DNA from 3 places in the Ruminococcus sp. SR1/5 genome. Region 3 is predicted to be linked to each of the others. Evidence: predicted binding sites of a transcription regulator. Region 3 holds the regulator's gene; each other region holds the start of a gene.

Region 1 (3,262 bases), 2.4 Mb from region 3:
TTTCTTTTTTTGCCTGCATGGCAGCTTTCTTTTTCTGGAGTCTTTTTGTTGACATATAGAGTTCCTCCTTAGATAAAATGATATTTTCGGTATAAAAATGTAAACTCTCTCACCGGAGAGAGAAACAGAGCTACAGCTTATGAAAAACAGGACGGCGGTTTTTAAATACAGCATAATGGGAAAAACCACATTCACGGAGAACATCAGCCGCCTTGTCAAAAGCATAGCCGATCTTATCCGGAGTATGGGCATCTGCACCGATGGTGATGATCTCACCGCCAAGCTCACGGTAACGTCGGATAATATTGACACATGGATTCGGTTCACCAAGCCCGTAGTGATAACCGCCTGTGTTCAGCTCGATTCCCACATTTTTGCGGATCAATGTCCGCAGGATCTCGTCCAGGATCTCCTTATATCTTCCATAAGAATACTGACGGTTCTGATTTGGACCATAACGTACTACATAGTCGATATGTCCGTACACATCCATCTCGTCAAAAGCAGCGATATTTTCCAGGATGGATTCAAAATATTCCATGTAGCATGCGGATTCCTTACGGCCCTCAAAATAAGAAGGATAATAAGGATCGTATCCGTGCACCACATGGGAGGAACCAATAACGAAATCAAAGGGAACTTCTTTCAGAAAATCGGAAAAAGATTCTGCAAGCTGAGGCTGAAGTCCAAGCTCGATCCCGAAGTTAACCTGGATCTGGTCTTTAAAAGCATCCGCAAGACTCTCAAGTTTCTGGCGGTATGCAGGGATGTTCAGGGAAAAATCAAGATTTTCCGGAGTATCGGGATAATCCGGATCAAAATGTTCAGTAAAACAGATTCCCGTGAGACCCTGGTCTGCGGCAGTCTGGATCATTTCTTCCATTGGTGTATCGGAATCTGCGGAAAAAGAGGAGTGCATATGGCAGTCCCATAAAATTTTCTGGTCCATTTTGTACCTCCATATTAAAGCCTTTATATTCTGTGACAATGATCGTATCTGCCTGCTGTGAAGCCGGGAAAGTCAAACTCCCGGCGGGAATATAGATATCTGTTTTGGGGATCAGCAGGACAGAACTTTCTATCAGAGAATTATAGCACATTTTTCAGGAATTTTCTTAATATTTATTTTAATGTTCTTTTTTATAAATAGCTCTTGAATTTTTGTTTGGAATTAGGTACAATATGAAGCAGGTTGATGTTTCTTTAACAAACAAAGGAACGATTTAATCACCATTCAATTCATAGGAGGAATTTATCATGGCAGTAAAAGTTGCAATTAATGGTTTTGGACGTATCGGTCGTCTTGCATTCCGTCAGATGTTTGGAGCAGAGGGATTCGAGGTTGTAGCAATCAATGACCTTACATCTCCTAAAATGCTTGCTCACTTATTAAAATATGATTCTACACAGGGAAGATATGCTCTTGCAGATACAGTAACAGCAGGAGAGGATTCCATCACAGTAGACGGAAAAGAGATCAAAATCTATGCTAAGGCTAACGCTGCAGAGCTTCCATGGGGAGAAATCGGTGTAGACGTAGTTCTTGAGTGCACAGGTTTCTACACATCTAAAGACAAAGCTCAGGCTCATATCGATGCAGGTGCTAAGCACGTAGTTATTTCCGCTCCGGCTGGAAACGACCTTAAGACAATCGTTTACAACGTAAACCATCAGGGTCTTACAAACGAGGACAAGATCATCTCCGCAGCTTCCTGTACAACAAACTGCCTTGCACCAATGGCTAAGGCTCTTAACGATCTTGCACCGATCAAATCCGGTATCATGTGCACAATCCACGCTTACACAGGCGATCAGATGACACTTGACGGACCGCAGAGAAAAGGCGATCTGAGAAGATCCCGTGCAGCTGCAGTTAATATCGTTCCGAACAGCACAGGTGCTGCTAAAGCTATCGGACTTGTTATCCCAGAGCTTAACGGCAAACTTATCGGTTCTGCACAGCGTGTTCCTACCCCAACAGGTTCTACAACAATCCTTACAGCAGTAGTTGAAGGAAATGTTACAAAAGAGCAGATCAACGCAGCTATGAAAGCAGCTTCTAACGAGTCCTTCGGATACAACGAGGATGAGATCGTATCCAGCGATATCGTTGGTATGAGATTTGGTTCCCTCTTCGATGCTACTCAGACAATGGTACTTCCACTTGAGAATGGCACAACAGAGGTTCAGGTAGTTTCCTGGTATGACAACGAGAACTCCTACACAAGCCAGATGGTTCGTACAATCAAGCATTTCGGAAGCCTTCTGAACGCTTAATTTTCAGCGAACGAGTGTAGAAGAATAGACTCAGAAAGGGTCCGGTCTGAAGAGGACCGGGCCCTTTTTTTTCAAAAGACCAAACAAAAAAATGTCTGAGGAAATGACTGTTAACAGAGCGGACAACAATACCGCTCGCCCTTATTCATCTGCTTTTGCAGAAATAAAAGTTAAGGAGATATAGAGATGCTGAACAAAAAAAGTGTTGACGATATCAATGTAAAAGGACAGAAAGTACTTGTAAGATGCGACTTCAATGTTCCGCTTCAGGATGGAAAGATCACAGATGAGAACCGTCTTGTAGCTGCTCTTCCTACAATCAAGAAACTGATCGCAGACGGCGGAAAGGTTATCCTCTGCTCCCACCTCGGAAAACCGAAGGGAGAGCCGAAACCGGAGCTTTCTCTTGCACCTGTAGCAGTTCGTCTTTCTGAGCTTCTTGGCCAGGAAGTAAAATTTGCAGCAGATCCTGAGGTAGTAGGACCGAACGCAAAAGCTGCTGTAGCAGAGATGAAAGATGGCGATGTAGTTCTTCTTGAGAACACACGTTATCGTGCAGAAGAGACAAAGAATGAAGATAAGTTCAGCGAAGACCTTGCTTCTCTTTGTGATGTATTTGTAAATGATGCATTCGGAACTGCTCACAGAGCTCACTGCTCTAACGTAGGTGTTACCAAATATGTAAAAACAGCAGTTGTAGGATATCTGATGCAGAAAGAGATTGATTTCCTTGGAAACGCTGTAAACAATCCGGAGAGACCATTCGTAGCAATTCTTGGCGGCGCTAAGGTTTCCAGCAAGATCTCTGTTATCAACAACCTTCTTGACAAGGTAGATACACTGATCATCGGTGGTGGTATGTCTTATACATTCTCCAAGGCTATGGGCGGACATATCGGAACATCCCTCTGCGAGGATGATTACCTTCAGTATGCTCTCGACATGATGAAGAAAGCAGAGGAGAAGGGCGTGAAGCTTCTTCTTC
Region 2 (3,262 bases), 1.9 Mb from region 3:
CAAAAGTATCATTTTGTTTTCCAGAAAAGGTTTGGTCAGAATTTTCTGATCGACGAGCATGTTCTGGAAAAGATCATTGAGTCTTCGGGTATCACGAAGGATGATTTTATACTGGAGATCGGTCCGGGTATCGGAACTATGACCCAGTATCTTGCGGAGGCTGCCAGAGAGGTGGCTGCTGTGGAGATCGACAGTTCGCTGATCCCGATCCTTAAGGATACGTTGAAGGACTGGGATAATGTTTCCGTGATCAATAACGATATCCTGAAAACGGATATCAAAAAGATCGCAGATGAGAAAAACGGCGGTAAGCCTGTGAAGGTGGTTGCGAATCTGCCGTATTACATTACGACTCCGATCATCATGGGGCTTTTTGAGAAGAATGTTCCTGTGGATTCGATCACTGTCATGGTGCAGAAGGAGGTTGCAGACCGTATGCAGGTTGGTCCCGGTACCAAGGATTACGGTGCGCTTTCCCTGGCTGTGCAGTATTATGCGAAGCCGGAGATCGTTGCGAATGTACCGCCGAACTGTTTTATGCCGCGGCCGAAGGTTGGAAGTGCGGTGATCAAGCTGACGCGTTATGAGAAGCCGCCGGTGGATGTGAAGGATGAGGGGCTTATGTTCCGTCTGATCCGTGCATCTTTTAACCAGAGGAGAAAGACGCTTGTGAACGGGATCAGAAATTCCGGAGATTTTTCCCTGAGTAAGGAGGAGATCGAGGATGTGTTCAACAGGTGTGATCTTCCGCTGAATATCAGGGGTGAGGCGCTGACTCTGGAGCAGTTTGCGATGCTTGCCAACTGTATTTATGATGAGAAAAATTAATATATGATAAACGCAAAAAGAGCCCGGGCAGCTGTTCCGGGTTCTTTTTGCGTTTCCGGACGGGAATGTTGGAGAGGTTTCCTGTCCGGACCTATATATTTGTTATAGAAAGGAGGTTATGTCTGAGGTGTCAGACATAAGTAAGTAATGAAAAATTTACATTTTTTATTTTACTGATGAGATGTTAGGAAAGTTTGTTTAAAATATGAAAATATTGTGAATATATTTTTGGTGATATACATAAAGTCTGAATGGCGTGGGTGGGAATGGGGAAAATTGAGGTTTACAGAGGGGTGGGGGTGTGTGGTATACTGAGGGGCGTCGAAAAGGTAATGATGAGGTAATAAAAAGGCAGTAAAAGATAGTTAAAAATAGTAAAAGGCAATTTTTGATAAGGGCTGGTGCCCGTATGGAGGTTGAATATTATGAGAAGATTGAACAAGGTTACAGCTTTGGTTATTGCGGGTGTTATTTCATGTACATCTCCGATGATGGTTATGGCGTCTGATTCCGGTTCTGTTATGAGTCAGGCGGAGGAGATCCTGAAGGATAATGAGGTTGGGTCTCTTGCTTCTGATCCGGATAAGGTTGGGGATATCATTGTTTATGTGAAGGGGCTTTTTGATTCTAACCAGATCACGGATGATGAGATTTCTCAGGGGATCGATGAGGCTGCGGATCATTTTGGGGTGAGTCTTAATGAGGATGATAAGAGTTCGCTGGTTAATATTATCAGTAAGTTCCGTGGGATCGAGATGAGTGATGATCAGATCAAGGGGTATGTGAGTGATGCTTATAGTACTTTGAAGGATATGGGTGTTACGAAGTCTGATGTGAAGAATATTTTTGAGAAGGCGATTGAGTTTATTAAGGGGATGCTTTCACGGCGGTGATGGTTTGTGATGGCTGGTGTTTTTGATGATGTTTTAGATGGAGTTTGAGTTAGAGGGTGAGGGTTGTGGCTCTTTTGTTGGGGTTGTTGTTGGTTTGTTTGGTTGAGATGTACAATATGTACAATGTTTAGGGTTTTGGTTTTGTTTGTGAATGTGGTGTTTTTATAAATTGGGGGAGGGTGTTTTGGGAAAAATTGTGCAAATGCGCTAATTGTTTACGAGATGTTCATTGTTTGTTCATATTTGTCTGGTAGTATAGGGATAGTTCGAAAGAACGTTACGAAAGACGCTGTAATGGTGTGTATCTGTATCATTACACATACAATTTTTTTCATAATAATCGCCCCGGTAAGCCACTACCGGGGCACTCCTCGTTTTTGGGCCTTTTTGGGGCTCTTTTTTTGTGGGTGGGGATGGAGGGAGGGAGGGACGGACGGACTGCCGGAGGGGCGGCTGCATGGTCGTGCCTGGTGCGGTCGTTTCGCCGGGTTATACTAAGCGTCTGAGTCTTCTGCCGTGCAGGGCGCCCCATAACTCGCCATGTACGCTGATGCGTACCTGGCTCAGACAGATGGGGCTTACTCTGCGGCTTGTGGCCGCAGAGTACCTTCCCGTCAGAAGCCTCAGGCGCTAAGTATGACCAGCGGCTTACTCCGACGCACCGGGTCCCGACCATGTAGCCGCCCCTCCGGCAGTCCGTCCTGTGCGTTGGAGAGAAACAAAGAAAGCATCTTGGAGAGAAATAAAGAAAGCATCAAGGTTGTGATAAATGGGCTGATCTGAGTCTGTCCTGTGTGTTGGAGAGAAATAAAGGGGTTAAGAAATTTCCAGTGCAAAAAATATAGCGCGGGTGGGGTGTGCATGCTATAATGATTAGGATTATAGTGCTGTCGTCTGGTTTGGGGCGGCGGTGGTTGGGTTTTTGTTTGAATGGGAGGTCTGGATATGGCGGAGTCTATGAAGGATTTTGAGAGGGAGCTGGAGGCTTCTTTTAAGAGGATCGATGAGGGTGATATTATCTCAGGGACTGTTGTGAGTGTGGATGAGTCGGGGGTTGTTCTTGACCTTAAGTTTTATGCTGAGGGTTTTATTCCGGTGGAGGAGTTTTCCCGGGTGCCGGGGTTTAATATTAAAGAGGCTGTTCAGCCGGGGGATGAGGTTCAGGCGATGGTTCTTCGCAGGGATGATGGTCAGGGGAATATTCTTCTTTCCAGAGCGGATGCTGCGGATGTGCTTGCCTGGGACAGGCTGAAGGAGCTTCAGGATTCGGGTGAGGTGCTGGATGTTGTTGTGAAGGGGATCGTTAACGGGGGTGCCATTGCTTATGTTGAGGGTGTCCGTGGTTTTATTCCGGCATCCAGGCTTGCTTTGGAGTTTGTTGAGGATACTGAGGTGTTTCTGAATAAGCCGATCCAGGTGCGGGTGATCGAGGCTGATAAGGCGAAGAAGAGGCTGGTGCTTTCGGCGAGGGAGATTCTTCGTGAGAGGGCTGAGGTGGAGAAACGGAATAAGATTTCCAATATCCAGGTTGGCTTTGTGAC
Region 3 (3,262 bases):
GGATCAGCGGCTTTTTCTCCCGGGCAGCCGCCGTGAGAAACCACTGTTCTCTCTCACGGCTGGCCACTGATGTTCCAAGTCCCGGTCCGATCACGATCACATCACACCAGGATAGAAGCTGTTCATTGGATTCCTGATCAAAGCGGCTGCAGACCATAGCCTCCGGAAGGAGTATCTGCAGTGGGATCCTGTTGGCTTCCACAGTCTGGATCTTTACCATTCCCGCACCGGCACGAAGTGCTGCACAGGCGCTTAAATAAGCGGCTCCGCACATTCCCTCACTTCCGGTCACAAAGAGCACTTTTCCGAAGGTACCCTTGTTTCCGCCGGGATCACGTTCCGGAAACAGCTTCAGATCTTTATTTTCCAGACAGGCGGCAGATGCAGTCACAGCTTCCTGCTCATAGATCCCGATATCGGCGGTAACGATCCTTCCTGCATACAGTCTTCCCGGATAAAAGCAAAGACCTCTTTTCCGGTAGGCAAATGTGACAGTTAGATCGGCGCTGAAGGCAATTCCCATTTCCAGGCCAGTATCTCCGTTCACTCCTGACGGGATGTCAACTGCGATCTTTTTGGCCCTCGCACTGTTCATCTCATGGATGATATCAGCATAATGCCCCTCGATCGGACGCGTCAGGCCTACCCCAAACACGGCATCTACTATAGTAGTATATTCACTCCACTGCGGGTTATTCACCTCCGGGACACGATAACCAGAAGCGATCTTATACTGAAGAGCAGTCTCTCTGGTCATTTTATCTTTGTTTCCGACCATATAAAACTCTACCCGGATCCCCTTCAGATGGAACAATCTGGCAACAGCGATACCGTCACCGCCATTATTTCCGCTTCCGCAGACTACCAGGATCCTTTCGTCCTTCTGGAGATACTTTTCTGTTTCCTCTACCACCTTCAGTGCTGCCCGCTCCATCAGAACCTCGGAGGGAACTCCGATCTCACGGATCGTTGTGGAGTCCAGATTCTTCATTTCTTTGCAGGTAACAAGCTTCTTCATTCTGTCTTCTGCCTCCCCTCTGTCATAGAGAAAGCTGCCGTTTCCGGCAGCTTAACAATTCTTACTTATCCACATGTTCCTGCCTGTATTTGCTGAGATTATAAGACAGTGTCATCAGACTCTCGGAAAGATGAACGTTCTCTACGATCACATCATCCGGTGTCTCAAGATCGAGATGTGCAAAATTCCAGATTGCCTTGATCCCGTTCTCCACCAGGATATCTGCCATTTCCTTGGCTTTATTCTTGGGAAGTGTCAGAATCGCGATCTCCACGTTATTCTCTCTCAGGAAAAACGGAAGCTCACTGAGCATCTGGATCTCAAGTCCACGGACTGCGATGCCCTCAAGCACAGGATTTACGTCAAAGATACCAACCAGCCTGAACCCGCGCTTCTCAAAATCCACATAATTGGCAAGTGCCTGTCCCAGATTACCGGCACCCAGAATGATCATCGGATGAACGGTATCCAGTCCCAGGATCTTACCAATCTCTGTATAAAGATAATGTACATTATAGCCATACCCCTGCTGCCCAAAACCGCCGAAATTATTAAGATCCTGACGGATCTGAGAAGCTGTGGTATGCATCTTCTTACTTAACTCATTGGAAGAAATACGTTCTACATTGTCTTCCATCAGCTCTCCTAAGTAGCGGTAATAGCGTGGCAGACGCTTAATCACCGCTTTCGAGATTTGTTTTGTCTCCACGATAGTTTTCCTCCTTACCTTACACTAGGTTAATTATAACGAATTGACATTTTCCTGTCAATTAAAGTTGTCTATTCTGTACAAATTTCTTTATATTTTTTCTAATAATTGATTTTTTCTTTGAAATCCCGGCAGTTTCCGTTATAATAGGTGGAGGATTTTTCCCTGTTCAGACATAAACAGGGGTGATTCTTTATACAGGAGGACAGTTTTTATGATTTTATCATGTCAGAATATATGCAAGGCCTTTGGCGAAAAAGTAATTTTAAATGATGCATCCTTTCACATTGAAGACCGTGAAAAGGCTGCTCTGATCGGATGCAACGGTGCAGGAAAGACCACACTGCTGCGGATCATCATGCAGGAGCTTTCTGCTGATTCCGGTACCGTTGTGCTTGCCCGGGATAAAAATATCGGCTATCTTGCCCAGTACCAGGATATCCACGGACATCATACCATCTACGAGGAGCTTCTTACCACAAAGCAGCACATCATCGATATGGAACGCCGTATCCGCAATATGGAACAGGAAATGAACACGGTGACCGGTGATGAGCTGAACCGTCTGATGGAAACCTATACCCGCCTGACCCATCAGTTTGAGCTGGAGAACGGATACGCTTACAAAAGTGAGCTGACCGGTGTCTTAAAGGGTCTCGGCTTCACGGAGGAAGATTATGACAAGCAGATCGAAACTCTTTCCGGCGGTCAGAAAACCCGCGTGGCGCTGGGCAAGATGCTTCTTTCCAAGCCGGATATCCTGCTTCTGGATGAGCCAACCAATCACCTGGATATGGAAAGCATCTCCTGGCTGGAAACTTATCTTCTGAATTATCCGGGAGCTGTTTTTATCGTCTCCCATGACCGTTATTTTCTGGATAAGGTGGTCACCAAGGTCATTGAGATCGAAGCCGGACAGACCCGCGTATACAGCGGCAACTACTCTGCCTATGCTCTCAAGAAGGCTCAGCTTCGTGACGCACAGTACAAGGCATACTTAAATCAGCAGCGGGATATCAAGCATCAGGAAGCCGTTATCGCCAAGCTGAAATCCTTTAACCGTGAAAAATCCATCAAGCGTGCGGAAAGCCGTGAAAAATGCTGGACCGTGTACAGAGGATCGAAAAGCCTCTTGAGCTCCAGGACCGGATGCGTATCTCGCTAGAACCACGGGTGTTAAGCGGAAACGATGTGCTCCACGTGGAAGCGCTTTCCAAGGCCTTTCCGGGACAGACCCTGTTCTCCGATATCTCCTTTGATATCAAACGCGGCGAGCGTGTGGCACTGATCGGAAACAACGGAACCGGAAAGACCACCATGCTGAAGATCATCAACGGTCTTATTGAGGCAGATGCCGGCAAATTTTCCCTTGGTTCCAAGGTGCAGATCGGTTATTACGATCAGGAACATCATGTTCTGCATATGGACAAGACAATTTTCCAAGAGATCTCCGATACTTATCCGACTCTCACAGAGACCGAGATCCGAAATATGCTTGCCGCATTTCTCTTTACCGGAGATGATGTTTTCAAGGA

Evidence for each region. Region 3 encodes Rex, which represses fermentation and respiration genes when NADH is low (regulators of the CRP and FNR family bind a similar motif). Its sites were predicted from a motif close to ATTGTTAANNNNTTAACAAT; they were not measured.
Region 1: a site for Rex is predicted at 1,192-1,211, ahead of gap (type I glyceraldehyde-3-phosphate dehydrogenase). Genes of this name have one in related genera too.
Region 2: a site for Rex is predicted at 1,022-1,041, ahead of CK1_RS12395 (DUF1002 domain-containing protein). Genes of this name have one in related genera too.

What each region holds. Positions count from the first base shown of each region.
Region 1 is NC_021014.1:2,972,910-2,976,171, forward strand. It holds partial or broken gene CK1_RS14950 (hypothetical protein) at 1-55, opposite strand, end outside; gene CK1_RS14955 (histidinol-phosphatase HisJ family protein) at 131-949, opposite strand; gene gap (type I glyceraldehyde-3-phosphate dehydrogenase) at 1,258-2,277, shown strand; gene CK1_RS14965 (phosphoglycerate kinase) at 2,464-3,262, shown strand, end outside.
Region 2 is NC_021014.1:2,470,521-2,473,782, forward strand. It holds gene rsmA (16S rRNA (adenine(1518)-N(6)/adenine(1519)-N(6))-dimethyltransferase RsmA) at 1-828, shown strand, start outside; gene CK1_RS12395 (DUF1002 domain-containing protein) at 1,254-1,721, shown strand; gene CK1_RS12400 (30S ribosomal protein S1) at 2,667-3,262, shown strand, end outside.
Region 3 is NC_021014.1:569,858-573,119, reverse strand. It holds gene CK1_RS02865 (bifunctional ADP-dependent NAD(P)H-hydrate dehydratase/NAD(P)H-hydrate epimerase) at 1-1,018, opposite strand, end outside; gene CK1_RS02860 (redox-sensing transcriptional repressor Rex) at 1,080-1,730, opposite strand; partial or broken gene abc-f (ribosomal protection-like ABC-F family protein) at 1,942-3,262, shown strand, end outside.